DNA from 4 places in the Cereibacter sphaeroides 2.4.1 genome. Region 1 is predicted to be linked to each of the others. Evidence: riboswitches for the same ligand, from Rfam matches in the RefSeq annotation. Region 1 holds a riboswitch; each other region holds the start of a gene.
What was found. Region 1 has a riboswitch for cobalamin ahead of bluB (5,6-dimethylbenzimidazole synthase). Riboswitches for the same ligand answer to the same signal wherever they lie in the genome.

Region 2: another riboswitch for cobalamin. It lies ahead of RSP_RS05090 (TonB-dependent receptor plug domain-containing protein); the one in region 1 lies ahead of bluB (5,6-dimethylbenzimidazole synthase).
Region 3: another riboswitch for cobalamin. It lies ahead of RSP_RS07220 (DUF1636 family protein); the one in region 1 lies ahead of bluB (5,6-dimethylbenzimidazole synthase).
Region 4: another riboswitch for cobalamin. It lies ahead of RSP_RS17615 (ABC transporter substrate-binding protein); the one in region 1 lies ahead of bluB (5,6-dimethylbenzimidazole synthase).

What each region holds. Positions count from the first base shown of each region.
Region 1 covers NC_007494.2:272,775-277,148, reverse strand. Annotated here, with positions in the region: gene RSP_RS16755 (sensor histidine kinase) at 1-1,526, shown strand, start outside; gene RSP_RS16750 (hypothetical protein) at 1,611-1,802, shown strand; gene bluB (5,6-dimethylbenzimidazole synthase) at 1,957-2,649, opposite strand; cobalamin riboswitch at 2,695-2,873, opposite strand; gene RSP_RS16740 (metallophosphoesterase family protein) at 2,996-4,252, shown strand; gene RSP_RS16735 (YhaN family protein) at 4,252-4,374, shown strand, end outside.
Region 2 covers NC_007493.2:1,028,571-1,032,944, reverse strand. Annotated here, with positions in the region: gene RSP_RS05095 (ABC transporter substrate-binding protein) at 1-364, opposite strand, end outside; gene RSP_RS05090 (TonB-dependent receptor plug domain-containing protein) at 351-2,186, opposite strand; cobalamin riboswitch at 2,314-2,513, opposite strand; gene RSP_RS05085 (amidase) at 2,646-4,103, shown strand; gene RSP_RS05080 (ABC transporter ATP-binding protein) at 4,134-4,374, shown strand, end outside.
Region 3 covers NC_007493.2:1,480,098-1,484,471, forward strand. Annotated here, with positions in the region: gene cobO (cob(I)yrinic acid a,c-diamide adenosyltransferase) at 1-213, opposite strand, end outside; gene RSP_RS07215 (NnrS family protein) at 210-1,439, opposite strand; cobalamin riboswitch at 1,554-1,747, shown strand; gene RSP_RS07220 (DUF1636 family protein) at 1,847-2,206, shown strand; gene cobW (cobalamin biosynthesis protein CobW) at 2,203-3,240, shown strand; gene cobN (cobaltochelatase subunit CobN) at 3,244-4,374, shown strand, end outside.
Region 4 covers NC_007494.2:456,019-460,392, reverse strand. Annotated here, with positions in the region: gene RSP_RS17630 (ABC transporter ATP-binding protein) at 1-404, shown strand, start outside; gene RSP_RS17625 (ABC transporter permease) at 401-1,273, shown strand; gene RSP_RS17620 (ABC transporter permease) at 1,284-2,078, shown strand; cobalamin riboswitch at 2,179-2,378, shown strand; gene RSP_RS17615 (ABC transporter substrate-binding protein) at 2,551-3,555, shown strand; gene RSP_RS17610 (FecCD family ABC transporter permease) at 3,552-4,374, shown strand, end outside.

The sequences.
Region 1 (4,374 bases):
CGCCGAAGATGGATATCCCGAGTTACAATTTCTACTACGAGGCCGATCGCGCGCACAATCCGGCGGGCGGGGCGGTCTGGACCGATGCCTATGTGGATCCGGCCGGAGAGGGCTGGATGGTCTCCTCGATCGCGCCGGTCTACGGGCCGGACCGGCTCGAAGCGGTGGTGGGCATCGACGTCACCATCAAGACGATTGTCGAACAGGTGCTCGACATCAAGATGCCGGGCGACGGCTTTGCCGTCCTCATCGGGCGCGACGGCACGATCCTGGCCCTCCCGCCGAAGGGCGAGGATCGGCTGGGGATGAGCGAGCTCATCGGCCACACCTATGCCGAGGCGATCCTTCAGGACACGTTCAAGCCCGCCGAGTTCAACATCTTCCGCAGGCCCGATCTGGCGTCCATCGCGCTCCAGATGCAGGCCGAGCCGGCGGGCGTCTCGAAGGTCGATCTGCAGGAGCCGATGATCGCCGCATGGTCCACCGTCGCGGGGCCGAACTGGCGCCTCCTTCTGCTCACGAGCGAACGGAGCCTGCTCACCGAGGCCACGAACCTGCGCGACCAGCTGGGATTCGTCAGCACGAGCATCGTGGCGATCCTCGTCCTCTTCTACGCGGGCTTCTTCGCCTATCTCTGGCGCCGGTCGGTCGCGATGAGCGCGCGCGTGGCCCGGCCGCTCGGGGATCTCGAGCAGCGGATGGTCCTCATCAGCGAGGGCGGCACCGTCCCCCCCTCGGCGCCGTTCGAGATCCAGGAACTGCAGACCGTGGGCGAGCATCTCGCCACCATGGGCGACAAGCTCGACGCGGCGAACCGCGCCAAGTCCAGCTTCCTGTCCTCCATGAGCCACGAGCTGCGCACGCCACTGACCGCGATCATCGGCTATGCCGAGCTGCTCGAAGCCTCGGAAGGCCGCAAGCTCGACGGGGAGCGGCTGCAGCAGGTGCAGGCGATCTCGACGGCGGGCTGGACGCTGGTGAAGCTGGTGGATGCGGTGCTGGAACTCAGCCGGCTCGAACATCGCGACCTGCGCCTCGCGACCAGCTCGATGGATCTGATGCCGCTGATCGAGGAGGCGCTCGGCCGCGCGCGGCCCGACGCGGAGCGCATGCGCGTGACGCTGCGCCTCATCGCGCCCGAGACGCCGCTGCCGTCGGTGGTGAGCGATCCGGCGCTCCTCCGGCGCATCCTCGACCAGCTTCTGTCGAACGCGGTCAAATACAACCTGCCCGGCGGCCTCGTGGAGGTCAGCTTCGGCCTCGAGGCGCCCGACACGGTGGATCTGTCGATCCGCGACACCGGCCCCGGCATCCCGACGGACCGGCAGGCCGAGGTGTTTCAGGCCTTCCAGCGGCTCGGGCACGAGAACGGCGCCATCAGCGGCGCGGGCATCGGCATGACCATCGCGCAGCGGTTGGCCGAGGTCAGCGGCTGCCGTCTCAGCCTCGAGAGCACCCCGGGCAAGGGCACGGTCTTCCTGCTCCGCATCCCGCGCACCCGTCAGGGCGCGCCAGGCACCGCCTGATCTCACCGCAGCGCCCGGACGGGTGCGCAGCTTCGGCACGATTCCTGCAGGAGGCCCCCGGACCGAACCGAAAGGGAGACCCGGATGTCCTGCACCCCCTGTCGCCTCGCCCGTCGCGGGCTCCTGACCGGCCTGCCCGCGATCGTCCTGATGTGGCAGCTCGGCCTGACCGAAGCGGGCGGTCACGCGGGCCTCGGGCTTGCCCTGCTTGCGGCGGGCTTCGCGCTCGTCCTCCTCTCGCTGATGCTGCGCGCGCTCCGCACGTCCGGTCATTGAAGCCGCGGGCGGCGGTTGCGGACCCTGCCGGCCCGGCAGGAGGCCCCCTCGGAAAGACCCGTCAGACCGAGGCAGACGCCCGCCCCGAGCGCCCTCGACAGGCGCTCGACGCCCGAACGGCCGTCGAGCGCCGAGGCCGCGCCCGCCTGCGCCCTCACAAAGCGCGGTCGGCCTGCCAGCCTTCCTCCATGAGCAGATCGTCGAGCGGCAGCCGCTGACGCCAACCCTTCAAGGCCAGTTCCGGCGCGCTGTAGAAGCGGTCCACATGGCCCACGCAGAGATAGGCCACGATCTTGACGCGCTCGGGGATGCCGAGGATCGCCCGCAGCTCCTCCTCGCGGTAGATGCTGACCCAGCCCACGCCCAGCCCCTCGGCCCGCGCGGCGAGCCAGAGGTTCTGCACCGCGCAGACGGTCGAATAGAGATCCATCTCGGGATTGTGGGTCCGCCCCAGCACCACCTCGCCGCAGCGGTCGCGGTCGCAGGTGACGCAGATGTTGAGCGGCGCCTTCAGGATGCCCTGCAGCTTCAGCGCGCGGTAGGTGTCGCGCTTCTCCTCGGGGAAGAGCAGCGCCGCCTCGTCGTTGGCGCGGCGGAAGGCCTTGTGGACCTCGGCCCTGCGCGCGGCATCGCGGATCAGGAGGAAGTTCCACGGCTGCATGAAGCCCACCGAGGGCGCGCGGTGCGCGGCCTCGAGCACCCGGCGCAGCGCCTCGGGATCCACCGGATCCGGCAGGAACTCGTCGCGCACGTCGCGCCTCTCGGCGATGATGTCATGGAGCGCCTGACGCTCGGTTTCGGTGAAGCGGCGCGCCGGGCGCGGCTCGACGGGAGGAAAATCCGGCATGGGATCGCTCCTTGGCTCGTGACGATCCCGCCGCCGTCCACGCGGCGGGAACCTCTGCGTCAGGCCGGTCTTCTGGCTCCGGTTCATCTGCCGCCGGGCGCCTTCCCGGCGAACCGGTGGCCTCTTGCCCGGAGCATCCCCGTCACAGCGGCGGGCCCGCGCCGGATTTCCACCGGCTTCCCGATTCTCCGCCCGAAGGCGGCACCTGACCCCTGCCACAAAGCAGAACCGGCGCGCCCGGGCAACCGTCCGCATTCCAGCCGCCCCTCAGAGCCTTGAAGGCCGCGGCGGCGCGCCCCATAGTCGCCCGAGGCGTCCGGAGGGGCGCGTTCCGCAGGCAGGTCTCTTGGCGTTCACGTTCCTTCATACGGCCGATCTCCATCTCGACGCGCCGCTGCGGGCTGTGGCGCTGCGCGATCCCGAGCTTGCAGCCGAGATCGGCGTGGCCTCGCGCACCGCCTTTTCGCGCATCGTGGATCTCTGCCTTGCCGAGGCGGTGGCCTTCCTCGTGATCGCGGGCGACCTCTGGGACGGAACCTACAGCTCGACCAAGACCCCCCGCTTTCTCAAGCAGGAGCTTTTGCGGCTCGAGGCCGCGGGGATCGGCTGCTATATCCTGCGCGGCAATCACGATGCGCTGGCGCGGCAGACGGGCGAGCTCGAGGCGCCGGCCAACACCACCGTCTTCGGCGCCCGCCCCTCGACGGTCGAGCTCTCGATCGACGGCCAGCCGGTGGCCCTCCACGGGCTGAGCTTCCGCGAGCCGCACGCGCCCGAGAGCCTGCTGCCGCGCTATCCGGCGCCGAAGCCGGGGGCGTTCAACCTAGGCCTCATGCATACGAGCCTGAACGGCAGCCCGGGGCACGATCCCTACGCGCCCTGCAGCCTCGCCGAGCTCGAGGCCCACGGCTACGATTACTGGGCGCTCGGCCATATCCACCGCCGCTTCGTGCATCGGGGGCGCGCGACGGTGGTGATGCCGGGCACGCCGCAGGGGCGCGACATCGGCGAGGCGGGCGCGGCCTCGGTCACGCTGGTGCAGGTGGGCGACGACGGGGCGGTCACGCTCGAAGAGCGCAGCGTGGCGCCGCTGCGCTTCGACCGGCTGGCGCTCGACTGCACGGGGATTGCGGACTGGTCCGACCTGCTCGCCCATCTCGACCGGGCGCTCCGTGCCGCGGCCGAGGCGCCGCGCGCGGAAGACCATCTGGTGCTGCGTCCGGTGCTGACCGGGGCCACGCCGCTCGCCTGGCGCATCGCGCGCGATCGCGACCGGCTGACCGAAGAGGCGCGCGCCCTCTCTGCGGGACGCAGGCTCTGGATCGACAAGCTCGAACTGCGGCTATCGGAGGAAGGCGCAGAGCTGCCCGGCGCGGCCCTGCCCGAGGATCTCGTCCGCCTCGTTCAGGAGGATCTGCCCGAGGATCCGGCCCTGAACGCCGCGCTTCTTGCGGCCACACAGGAGCTCGCGCGCGACCTGCCGCCCGAGGCGCGCGATCTGCTGGGGCAGGATGAGGCGGCGATGGCCGCGCTCTGCCGCAGCCTTCTGGCCGAGGGAACGCCCCTGATCCTCGCCGAGCTTGCGGCGGAGGCGTCGGACTGATGCGCCTCGACCGGCTCGACCTCACGCGCTACGGCCATTTCACGGACCGGCGGCTCGCATTTCCCGCGCCTGCGCCGGGAGAGGCGGACCTGCATGTGGTCTACGGGCCGAACGAGGCAGGC
Region 2 (4,374 bases), on a different contig from region 1:
TGTCGGCGAAGGCATTGGCGGGCGGCAGCTCGATCACCTCGATCCCGAGCCTGCGCAGCAGATCGACAGTCTGCCGCGCCGTGAAGGTGCCTGCCAGCACCAGATCAGGGCGCATGAGGAACACCTCTTCGGCCTGCCCCCGGTTCGCCGGATAGGCGCGCGCCTCCTCGACCATGGCCGAGATCTGCGGCTCGGTGGCAAGATGGGACACCGAGAGAAGCTGTCCCGGCGCCGCGAGCATCATGGCAAGCTGATCGGTGCAGAGATTGATCGACACCACCCGCCGCGGCGCCTCGGCCACGGCGGGAGCGGCGGCGGCAAGCGTGGCCGCCAGCAGCAGGGCGAGGCGCCTAGAAGCGCGCACGCAGGCCCGCAAAGATCGAACGCCCCGGTTGGGCATAGCCGCGCACCGTCTGATACTCCTCGTCGAACAGGTTCTCGACCCGGACATAGGCCTCGGCCCGGTCGTTCAGATCGTAGCTAACCGTCGCATTCACCACCGTCCAGTCATCGAGCGGGGCATCGGGTTGCAGGTAGCCGGTCGTATCCATCACATCCGCGATATGCTGCACCGTGAGGATCCCGCGGGTGCGGTCGGCGATCTGCCCCTCGAGGCCCAGCACGAGGTCGTGCCGCGGCACGCGGACGGCCCGGGTCTCGGTGCCGTTCGCCTCGTCGGAGGCGTCGGTGTAGGTGTAGCTGCCGAAGAGCTCCCACTCCGACCCGAGCGGCGCGCGCGCCGACAGCTCGATCCCCTGGCTATGCGTCTCGCCGTCCAGCTGATCGTAGCAGCCCCAGGGCGAGGCGCAGAAGTCGGCGCCGTCCAGATAGACGATGCGGTCGGTGACATCGGTCTTGAAGAGCGTCGCCTGAACGGTCGCACCGCTGCCGAACCGCTTCTCGAGGCCGAGCTCGTAGCTGCGGCTCGATTCCGGCCCGAGGCGGTCGGATCCTTCGGGACCGAACCGTTCGTAGAGCGACGGCGCGCGGAAGCCGGTTCCGGCCACGCCGCGCAGGATCAGGTCGTCGGCCAGCCGCCAGGCCAGCGCCACGCGCCCGGTGGTCTTGCCGTCGAAGTCGGACGGGTCGTCACGACGCGCCGCGAGCGACAGATCGAGATCGGGCGAGAGCGCGAGGCGCGCCTCGCCGAAGACGGAGTCGGTGGTGAGATCGCCCTCATCCGTGTCGCTGCTGAAGCTCTCCTTCGTGCGCTCAGCCCCGAACGAGAGGCTCGCCAGCCCCACCTCGACCGTCCCGAGGTAGGAGAGCGCGCGCCGTTCGCCCTCGTAGACTTCGATATAGCCGCCGGGATATTCCCGGCGCGTGTCGGTAGCGGCATAGGCGAGCACGCTCTGCACCTGGCCGAGGGTGAGATCCGCAAAGATCCTGCCGCCTCTCAGCCGGCTGAGCGCCCGGTCGTCCGTGTCGACGATCCCGCCCGCGCCGGGGCCGTCGATGTCGAGATCGGAGTCGCGCGCGATGAAGGCGGCCCCGATCCGCAGGTCCTCGGTCAGGTCGTAGGCACCGGAGAGGGCGTAGAAGGTGGTATCGAACCCGTCGCGCTCGGTGCCCGAGGCGGCCTGCGAGATCCCGTCCGAGACGGTGCGGGCCACGCTGAAGGCCAGCTCGCCGCGCTCGGTCAGAAGGCCTGTGGAGAGGCCGCCGGTGAAGGTGCGGTTGCTGCCGCCCTCGAGCGACAGCTGCCCGCTGACGCCCGGATCGCGCGGCCGGTAGGTGGCGATGTCGATGACGCCCGCCACGGCTTCCGAGCCGTAGATCGCGGATTGCGACCCGCGCAGCACCTCGATCCGGTCGATGCCGCCGGCGGTGAGCGAGCCGAAGTCGAACTCGGATTTGGTTCCGGACGCGTCCGCCACGTCGATGCCGTCGATCCGCACCGCCTGATAGGCGCTGCCCAGCCCGCGGATCCGGAGCGTCGTCGTGGCGCCGAGCCCGCCGTTCCGCGTGTAGGACACGCCCGGCAGGCGCGCGAGCAGGTCGCTCACCGAGATCTCGCCCGTGGCCTGCATGTCCTCGGCGGTGACCACATCCACCGTGGCGCCGGTGCGGCTGGTTTCGGTGGCGACGAGACTCGGCGAGACGAGGATCTCGTCGAGAGCGATGTCCTGAGCCTGCAGCGGGGCTGCGGCCATGAGGGTGAGGAGCGAGGCGGCTGTCTTCTTCATCTGTCCCTTCCGTCCGGGCGACCCCCGGATCCGACCTGCAATGTCCTTGGAAAGGGTATGCCCCTCCGCCGACGGTGACCGTCACCTGAAGCGGATGGTCCGCCTCCCGCACGCGCCCCGCGCGCAGGAAAGGGTGATCGCTCCGGCAGGTCTCCTGACTTGCGGGTCGCAGCTCGGACCGGCCTTCCCGGGACATCCCAGTGGCGCCGTCGGTCGTCGCTCGCCGCCTACAGTTGCGGGGGCAGCCGCGGAGTTGGGGAGATCTCCCCGCACCGCGTTCCCTTTTCATCCGGCCATCACGCCGGAACCGAAGCCGTTCCTCAATATGACAAGTGACGGCCCTGTCAAGCGGCGGTGCCGCGGCGGGTTGGCCGCCCCTTGCGGAAAGCCGCGAAAAAAGGACTGGACCGGATGCGACTCTCCACCGTAGCATGAGGGGAAAAAAGCAGGAGGAAAGACATGTTCCGCAGCTTCGGCGCCGAGGATGCCACCGGGCTCGCGGCCCTCGTGGCCCGCCGCGACACATCGCCCGAGGAGCTTCTCGATGCGGCCCTCGACGCGGTTGCGGCTGTCAACCCTGCGCTCAATGCCGTCGTGCTGGTGCAGGAGGAGACCGCGCGGCGGAGCATCGCTCGGGGCCTGCCGCACGGGCCCTTCCGCGGCGTGCCCTTCCTGCTCAAGGATCTCGGATGCGAGGCGGTGGACTTCCCCTCGCACAACGGCTCGCGGCTGCTGGCGGATACGCGCTATCCGCGCGATTCGGCGATCTTCGAGCGGATCCGGGCCACGGGCGTCGTGACCTTCGGGCGGACCACCTCGCCCGAGGGCGGCATCGGGCCTGCCACGGAATCGGCCGTCTACGGCGGGCCCACCCGCAACCCGTGGAACCTCGAGCATACGTCGGGCGGCTCCTCGGGCGGTGCGGGCGCGGCGGTGGCCGCGGGCATCGTGGCCATGGCGCATGGCTCGGACGGGGGCGGATCGGTCCGCATCCCCGCCTCCTCCTGCGGGCTCTTCGGGATGAAGCCCACCCGCGCGCGCCTGCCTGACGGCCCCTATGCGGGCGAGGGCTGGGCGGGCATGGCCATCGACGGATTCCTCACCCGGTCGGTCCGCGACACGGCCCACATGCTCGACGCCTGCGCGGGCGCCGATCCCGGCGCGCCCTACTGGGCGCCGCCGCTCCTGCGCGGCCATGCGGATGCGATCGGCCGCCCGCCGCGGCGGCTGCGCGTGGGGATCTGCGACACGACCTTCACCGGCGCGCCCATCCACCCGGAGGTGCGGGCCGCGGTCGAGGCGGCGGGACGGCTGCTCGAGAGCCTGGGCCATACGGTCAGCCCCTGCCTGCCCCGCGCCGATGTGGCGATGATGATGGAGGCCTGGACCGACATCGTGGCCTGCGGCACGGCGCTCGGCATCCGCAAGGCGCTGAAGGGCCGCGCGCCCGAGGGGCTGGTCGAGCCGGTCTCGCTCGGCGCGATGCGGCGCGCGGCCGAGATCCCGGGCGAGCGCTATCTCGAGGCGGTGGGCCAGATCCATGCCTTCGGCCGCCAGATGGCCGCGGTCTTCGACCCGGAGACGGGAGAGGGCATCGACATCCTCCTGTCGGCCACTCTGGCCGAACCGCCGGCGCGCGTCGGCCGGTTCGCGCACGGGACGGAGGGCGTCTTCGCCTATTCCCCCTTCACCGCCGTCTTCAACGCCTCGGGCCAGCCCGCGGCCTCGCTGCCCCTCGGCATGAGCGCCGGGGGCCTGCCGATCGGCGTCCATCTCGCGGCCCGCTTCGGCGCCGATGAGGAGCTGATCGCGCTCTGCGCAGAAATCGAGCGGGCGGCGCCGTGGATCGGGCGCAGGCCTGCCCCTTTGGTCGAAAGGCTGCGCGCGCCGTTGATTTCGCGCCCGGGCGCCGCCTAACCTCAAGCCACACCCGATGGGAGGCCGTCCTTGAGCGAACCCGATGCCGTCGAAGCCCGCCATGTCGTCAAGGCCTTCGGACAGGGAGAGGTGGCCGTCCGCGCGCTGGACGATGTCTCGGTGGGGATCCGGCGGAGCGAGTTCTTCACCCTGCTCGGCCCCTCGGGCTGCGGCAAGACCACGCTTCTGCGGCTGATCGCGGGGTTCGAGGCGCCGACCTCCGGCGCGATCCTGCTCGACGGGCGCGACATCACCGCCCTGCCGCCGAACC
Region 3 (4,374 bases), on a different contig from region 1:
CCACGCGCCCTTGATGAACTGCACCACCGCGCAGGGCATCCCGTGGGCGATGCAGCGCAGGATCATGCCGAACCCGGCCGAGGACTTGCCCTTGCCGGTGCCGGTATGGACGATCACGAGACCCTTCTCGCCGGTCTTGCCCGCCATCATCCGGTCGCGGGCCTCCTTGATGCGAGCCTTCTTTTCGGCGTGGCGCTGGTTCGTGTCGGTCATTGCGGCATCCTGATCTGGACGACCTGCGGCGCCGAGGCGCGCGGGCCGGAGAAGACGGGCCGCGCGAGCGGCCCCGTGACGGTGGGCAGATAGCCCGCGAGAAACGAGATCCAGCCCGCGCACCAGAGGCCCGCCGCAACCGCCACCCCGTCGAAGGCGCCGATCAGCGGTGCCCCGAGCCGGACCAGCGCCGCCGACCAGACCAGCGCGAAGGCCAGCGCCATGGTGGGCCGCGCCCGCAGCGGGCCGCCGTCGCGGGGGGCTGCCGCGCGCGCGGCGAGCGACAGGATCATCCCCGACATGGCCCCCATGGTCAGCGCATGGAGCGCATCCATCTCGGCTACGGGCAGAAGCCCCAGCCGCGCGAGGCCCACGAGCCCCAGCCCCAGTGCGAGCCAGCCGAAGGTCGCGTGAAGGAGGAGCAGGAGGAGGTTCCCCCGCCCGGCCCAGCCGCGCCAGCCCGCCAGCCGCAAGGCCTGCGCGATCCCCGCCCCGATCAGGCAGAGCGCCGAGACGGTCTCCTCGCCCGCGAAAGTCAGGCCGAGTGCGGTCCACAGAAGCCCCAGCGCCGCCCATCCGAGCACGGGCCGCGGCGCGGGATCCGGCACGGTTATCCCCGCCTGCCGCAGCCAGTTCAGCGTGAAGGCCGGCACCATGCGCCCGCCGATGATCGAGATCTTGATCGCGAAGAACATCCAGCCCACGCGCACCATGGTGGCCGCATCGGGCAAGGTCTCGGTCAGGGCCGCCCGCAGATAGAGCGTCTCGGCCAGCCCGTAGGCCAGGATGCCCGCGCCGAAGCCGAGCTTGCTCCAGCGCCGCGCCAGCACCGCCTCGCGGCCGAGCAATCCTGCAAGAACGAGAAAATAGGCCAGCGCCGCGGGCTGAATCAGCCCGAGCGGGGCCTCGGGCCGGAGCCCCGCCACCACCAGCGCCACACGGGCGAGACACCAGAGCGCCACCAGCGCCATCAGCGGCCGCCCGCTCAGCGGATCCGAGCCGCGCCAGCCCTGCGCCGCGGTCAGGAAATAGCCGCCGACCGCGGCCGATCCGAGCCCGAACAGCATCTCATGCCCGTGCCAGAGCCCCCAGGTGCCGAGCTCCGGCGCCGAAAGCCCGAGCGCCGCGCCCCACTGCCACCAGATCAGCGCGATCAGCGCCCAGCTTCCCGCCGCGAGGAACAGCGGGCGGTGCGGGGCGAGCCAGAGCGTGCGCAAGCGGGTCATGGGCGGTCCTTCCGGGCCTCCCCTTCTGCCGCGGTCACGCGGGCTTGTGAAGCCATCCCGCGGCCTCTCGTCCCGCGGCCCCTGCATCGGCTTGACAAGAAGGGGCCTTTCCCGCACCACTTCCGGCGCGCTGGTTCCTGTCCGACCGGACAGGCGAAGAGGGAATGCCCCAGAGGCAGCCGCCCCCGCGACCGTGACCGGAGAGGTTGCCCAAGCCACTGGCCGCAAGGCCGGGAAGGCGGGCCGCCGCGGAGCCGCAAGGCCCCACATCCGCAAGCCGGGAGACCTGCCAGCGCTGAGACTTACGGGCGGACGGGGTGTTCCGCGGCCGGTGGACCGAGGTGCCGCCCGACGCGACCTCTCTCCTTCGGATCGCTGCCCCCTCGCCCACGAAGAAGGGACGGCCGATGACCGTGACGCTGCACGTCTGCACCACCTGCCGCGCGGGCCGCCCGCTGCCCGAAGGCGAGACCGCGCCGGGCCTGCGGCTTCATGACGCACTGGCCGCCGCCGCCCCCGAGGGCGTCACCGTCCGCCCCGTCGAATGCCTCTCCGCCTGTTCGCAGGGCTGCGCCGTGGCGCTCTCGGCGCCCGGCCGCTGGAGCTATGTCTACGGCCGCCTCGAGGAGGCCGACGCGCCCGCCATCCTCGATGGCGCCACCGCCTATGCGGGTGCGCCCGACGGCATCGTGCCGTGGCGCGAGCGCCCCGAGATCTTCCGCAAGCAATCGCTTGCCCGCCTTCCCCCCAACGGAGACATGTCATGACCGACCTCGCGAAGATCCCCGTCACGGTGATCACGGGCTTCCTCGGCGCCGGCAAGACCACGCTGATCCGGCACCTGATGCAGAACCCCGGCGGCCGCCGCCTCGCCGTGCTGGTGAACGAGTTCGGCACGGTGGGCGTGGACGGCGATCTGATCCGCGCCTGCGCCGACGAGAACTGCCCCGACGAGGCCATCGTGGAGCTGGCGAACGGCTGCCTCTGCTGCACCGTGGCCGACGAGTTCATCCCCACGATCGAGGCGCTGATGGCGCTGCCGAAGCGCCCCGACCACATCCTGATCGAGACCTCGGGCCTCGCGCTGCCGAAGCCGCTCCTGAAGGCCTTCGACTGGCCCGCGATCCGCTCGCGCATCACGGTGGACGGGGTGATCGCGCTGGCCGATGCCGAGGCCGTGGCCGCGGGCCGCTTCGCTCCGGATGCCGAGGCGGTGGCGGCGCAGGCTCAGGCCGAGGGCGCCGATCACGAGACCCCGCTCTCGGAAGTGTTCGAGGATCAACTCGCCTGCGCCGACCTCGTGCTGCTGACCAAGGCCGATCTCGCGGGCGAGGCGGGCCTTGCCGCCGCCCGCGCGGCGGTCGAGGCGGAATCGCCGCGGCCGATCCCGATCCTCGCCGTGACCGAGGGCGCGGTCGATCCGCAGGTGATCCTCGGGATCGAGGCCGCGGCCGAGGACGATCTGGCCGCCCGCCCCTCGCACCACGACGGGGCCGACGATCACGAGCATGACGATTTCGCCTCGACCGTGATCGACCTGCCCGAGATCGCCGATCCCGAGCGTCTGGCCGAGGCGATCCGGGCACTCGCCACCGAGCGCAACGTGCTGCGGGTGAAGGGCCATGTGGCGGTTCAGGGCAAGCCCATGCGGCTTCTCGTGCAGGCGGTGGGCGCGCGCGTCCGCCACCAGTTCGACCGGCCCTGGTCGGGCGCGCGGCAGAGCCGTCTCGTGGTGATCGCCGAGCGGGGCGATCTCGACGAGGCCGCGATCCGGCAGGACCTTCTGGCGCGGATCGGCTGAACCATGCATGTCGTCTTCCGCGAAAGCCACGGGCTCGAGGAGAGTGCGACCCCGTTCGATCCCGGGCAGACGCCTGCGGATCTGGTGGTCCTGTCCTTCTCCGACAGCGATCTCGGGGCCTTCGCGGCGGGCTGGCACCGGGCTGAGGGCGGGCTTCCCTCCACCCGGCTCCTGAACCTCGTGGCGCTGCGCCATCCGCTCTCCATCGACACCTATGCCGAGACGGTGCTGGCCCATGCGAAGGCGATCCTGATCCGGCTGATCGGCGGCGAGAGCTACTGGAGCTACGGGCTGGCCGAGGTGCAGGACCTCTGCCGGCGCCGCGGGATCGCGCTCGCGGTCCTGCCCGCGGACGGGCGCGAGGATCCGGCGCTCGATGCGCTTTCCACGCTGCCGGTCTCGACGCTGCGGCGGCTGTCCGCGCTCTGCGATGCGGGTGGAGCGGTGGCGGCGCAGGCCGCGCTCGCGCAGCTGGCGCTGGCGGCGGGGCTTTATGCCGGCCCGGTGCCGGGCGAGAAACGGATGCCCGACATGGGCTGGTACGACCCCGCCCGCGGCGTGATCCCCGAACCGGAGGCGGAGGGCGGACCCGCCATCGTCGTGACCTTCTACCGCAGTTACCTGACCGCCGCCGACACGGGGCCCGTGGACGCGCTGATTTTCGCGCTTCGCGAACGGGGCTTCCGCGCCTTCGGCCTCTTCGCGCCCTCGCTGAAGGCGCCGGGCGCGCCCGACTGGATCGCCGCCGGTCTCGGCCGCCTGAGGCCCGCGGCCATCGTCAATGCCACCGCCTTCTCGGCCAGGGGCCCCGAGGGCTCGCCCCTCGACGGCCCCGGCTGTCCGGTGTTTCAGGTCGCGCTCTCGACCGCGCGGCGGCGCGACTGGGCCGTGGCCGAGCGCGGCCTCTCGCCCGCCGATCTCGCCATGCATGTGGTGCTGCCCGAGGTGGACGGTCGGATCTTCGCAGGCGCCGTCAGTTTCAAGTCGCCCGGCAAACGCTGCCCGGACCTGCAATATTCCCGTTTCGCCCACCGCGCCGATCCCGCCCGCGTGGCGGCCGTGGCCGACCGGGTGGCGGCCTGGCACCGGCTGGCCCGGACGCCCGCACCCGAGCGGCGGCTGGCCCTCGTCCTC
Region 4 (4,374 bases), 180 kb from region 1:
TCTACGAGCGGCCGGCGACGCCCTTCGTGGCCTCCTTCGTGGGCCGCACCAACCGGCTTTCGGGCCGGGTCGATCCGTCGGGGCGGCTGCTGATCGAGGGCCGGCCGGTCGCCGCTGAAGGGCGGCTGCCCGAGGGCGCGGTCGAGGTGCTGGTGCGCCCGCACCGGATGAGCCTGCGCGCCGCCGCGGAGGATCAGCCTGTCGGTCTCAACAGCCTGCCCGGCGTGTTGACCGGGGCCACCTTCGTGGGCGACCTCATTCAGGCCACGGTGCGGATCGGCGGCGACGAGATCACCGTCGAGCAGCTCACGCGCCGCCGCTCGGGCCTGCCCGAGCCGGGCTCGGCCGTGACCGTCGCCTGGGAGGCCGGCGACACGATGGTCTATCCCGAGGGCAGGGCATGACGGCCGTTCCCGCGGTCGCGGCCGGCCGGCGGCCGATGGGCGGGCAGCAGGTGGCGGTGGCGCTCCTCCTGCCCATCGCCCTCATCAATGTGGTGGGCTTCATGCTGCCCATCTTCAACCTCGCCCGCTATTCCTTCAACCGGGCGACGGTGGGCGGGGGGATCGAGAACGTCCTGACGCTCCAGAACTGGACCGGGCTTCTCAGCGACCCGTTCTATCTGCAGCTGATCCTGAACTCGGTCTTCGTCTCGCTCGGGGTCACGCTCTGTGCACTCGTCCTGTCCTATCCGATCGCGCTCTATCTCCACCGCGCCTCGGGCAGCTGGCGGACCTTCCTCACCGTGCTCGTGATCTCGCCGCTCCTGACCTCGGCGGTGGTGCGCACCTACGGCTGGATCGCGATCCTCGCCGAGGAGGGGCCGGTCGTCTCGGCGATCCGGGGCCTGGGCCTCACGCCGCCGCCGCTCATGTTCAACATCAACGGCGTCTTCATCGGCCTGACCGAGATCCTGATGCCCTATATGATCCTCGCCCTTCTCGCGGGGTTCGGGCGGCTCGATCCGCGCGTCGAGGAGGCCGCGCGCACGCTCGGCGCCACCCCCTGGCAGAGCTTCCGGCGCGTGATCCTGCCGCTGACCGCGCCCGGCATCGCGCTGGGGTGCCTCCTGTGCTTCGTGCTGGCGGTCTCGTCCTTCATCACGCCGAAGCTCATGGGGGGCGGGCGCGTCTTCCTGCTCGCGACCGAGATCTACGATCAGGCCATCGTGACCCTGAACTGGCCGCTGGCCTCGACGCTCTCGATCCTCGTCCTCGTGATCTTCGGGGCGGCGCTCGTGGCCTATTCCGCCGTGCTGAAACGTCTGGACTGAGGAGGGCGCCATGCAGATCCACAAGACCTCGAAGCCGATGGGGATCCTCGTCGCGGTGCTCTTCCTCTATCTGCTCGCGCCGGTGATCCTCGTCTTCCCGATCTCCCTCTCGGGCGACAGCGTGCTGCGCTTTCCGCCGACCTCCTGGTCCCTCCGCTGGTACGAGGCCCTGTTCGAGAACCGAGCCATGCTCGGCGCCTTCTGGACGAGCCTGTCGCTCGCGGCCATCGTCACCGTGCTCTCGCTGGTGATCGCGGTGCCGGCGGCCTGGGTGATGGTGCGGATGGAGTTCCGCGGGCGGGATCTCCTGTTCAACCTCTTCACCGCGCCCCTCCTGCTGCCCACCATCGTGCTGGGGCTCGCCATCCTCATCGTCTTCGCCTCCTTCGGGCTTCTGGCGACGATGCAGGGGCTGATCCTCGCCCATCTCGTCATCACGCTGCCCTATGCGCTGCGCATTCTGGCCGTTTCGCTCGCCACGCAGAACATGGCCTGCGAGGAGGCCGCAAAGACCCTCGGCGCGAAGCCCCTCACCGTCTTCTTCCGGGTGACGCTGCCGATGCTCACCCCGGGGATCGTGGCGGCGGCGGCGCTCTGCTTCCTCGTCTCCTTCGACGAGGTGGTGATCACGCTCTTCCTCACCGGGCCGCGCATCAGCACGCTGCCGGTCGAGCTCTACAACTACGTCTACAACACCGCCGATCCGCTGGTGGCCGCGGCCTCCGTGCTGCTGATCCTGCTGACGCTGGGCGTGATCCTCGTGGTCGAGCGCGCGATGGGCCTCGGGCGGGCCTTCGTGAAGTAAACCGCACCCGCGCGACCTTCGGGGCCGGTTGTTCCGGGGGAACGGCCGGCCCCGTTCTCATCGGCGCGCGCCCTCTCCCCTTGTCAACCGCGGCGCGACCGGCTACTCAATCCTCGTCGGTTTCCGTAAGGAATTGAAAGGGAATCCGCCGCCGGACCTGTCCGGCGAACCGGAACTGCCCCCGCAACTGTAGGCGGCGAGGAGCTCGCGATCAAAGCCACTGTGGCCTCAAGCCATGGGAAGGCCGCGCCAGCCCTGTGACCCGCCAGTCAGGAGACCTGCCGGCGTTCGATCTCAACGCGGCCCGGGCGGGGTGTCCGGGGGAGGTATCCATGACGTCTGCCCGAGGGTGCCCAGCGGCTCCCGCTCCAGCCAGCACGCGCGCCTGCCCCGACGGGGCAGCCTGCGGGTCCGCCACGGGCCTCGCCTCTCCCGTCCTGTCTTCGGCTGCCCCCCCAATCGGAGACATCGCATGTTCCCCCGCTTCCTGACCGCTGCGGCCCTTCTCGTGCTGGCCCAGTCCGCCGCGGCCGAAACCGGCTATCCGCTGACGCTCGACAACTGCGGGCGCACCCTCACCTTCGACCGGGCGCCCGACAGCGCGGTCACGGTGGGGCAGGCCGCCACCGAGGTCCTCTATGCCCTCGGGCTCGCCCCGAAGGTCACCGGCACCTCGGTCTGGTTCACGAGCGTCCTGCCTGCCTATGCCGAGGCCAATGCGGCGATCCCGCGGCTGGCCGACAACGACCCGAGCTTCGAATCCGTCGTGGCGCGGAAGCCGGGCCTCGTGGCCGTGCAATATGAATGGCACATCGGCCCGCAGGGCCTCGTCGGCACCCGCGAGCAGTTCGCCGATCTGGGCATCCCCACCTACATCCTGCCCGCCGACTGCTGGCAGAAGGACAACAGCCGGGGCTCGGACGGCACCCGAACGGCCATGTTCGAGATGGAGAGCGTCCTTGCCGGCATCCGCGAGCTGGGCGCGATCTTCGACGTGGGCCCGCGCGCCGAGGAACTCGTGGCCGGGCTTCGGGCGCGCGAGGCGGCCGCCGTCGGGAAGGCGCGGGCGCTCGGCCTGAAGGATGCCTCGGCGGTCTTCTGGTTCTCCTCGTCCGAGATGAACGCCGATCCGTTCGTCGCGGGCCGCAAGGGCCCGCCCGGCTACATGATGGCCGCCCTCGGCCTGCGCAACGTGGTCGAGAGCGACGAGGAATGGCCGACCGTGAGCTGGGAGAGCATCGCGCGCGCCAACCCTTCCGTGATCGTGCTGGCCCGGATGGAGCGGCGGCGCTTTCCGGCGGACGATGTCGAGAAGAAGCTCGACTTCCTCAAGTCCGACCCGGTGACGCGCGAGATGGAGGCCGTCAGGGCCGGTCGCATCGTCGTGCTGGACGCCCATGCCATGGATCCCTCGATCCGCAATGTGGATGCGCTCGAGACGCTGGCCGACGCGCTGCCCGCGCTGGGGCTCGAATGACGGTCGCGGCAACCTTCGGTCCCCGGCCCGCCCTCTGGCTGGGGCTTCTGGGGGCTGCCGCGCTCGGGCTTGCGATCCTGGCCGGCGTGGTGATCGGCGAGACGCCGCTGCCCCTGCCCACGGTGGCCGCGACCTTCGCCAACCGGATCTGGGGCGCGGGGCTCGCCGTCGATCCGATCGAGGCGGGCATCGTCTGGAACTACCGGCTGCCGCGGACGCTGGTCGCGGCGGCCTGCGGGGCGGGACTCGCGCTCTCGGGAGTGGTGCTGCAGTCGCTGGTGCGGAATGCGCTGGCCGATCCCTATCTGCTCGGCGTCTCGGCCGGCGCCTCGACGGGGGCGGTCGCGGTCGCGATCCTCGGCGTCGGGGGCGGGCTCGTCGGGCTTTCGGCCGGCGCCTTCGGCGGAGCCCTCCTCGCCTTCGCGCTGGTGGCGCTTCTGGCGCGCGCGGCGGGCGGGGGATCGGCCACGCTCGTGCTGGCGGGGATCGCGGGCTCGCAGCTCTTCAACGCGCTCACCTCGTTCTTCATCGCCCGCTCGGCCAGTGCCGAACAGGCGCGCGGCATCATGTTCTGGCTGCTGGGAAATCTCTCGGGCGTGCGCTGGCCCGACGTGACGCTCGCCCTGCCGGCCGCGCTGGCGGGGCTTCTCCTCTGCCTCTGGCATATCCGCGCGATGGATGCCTTCTCCTTCGGCACCCAGTCGGCGAAGGCCCTGGGCGTGCCCGTGCGCCGGGTGCAGGCGGTGCTGATCGGCATCACCACGCTGATGACGGCGGTGATGGTGAGCCTCGTCGGCTCCATCGGCTTCGTGGGCCTCG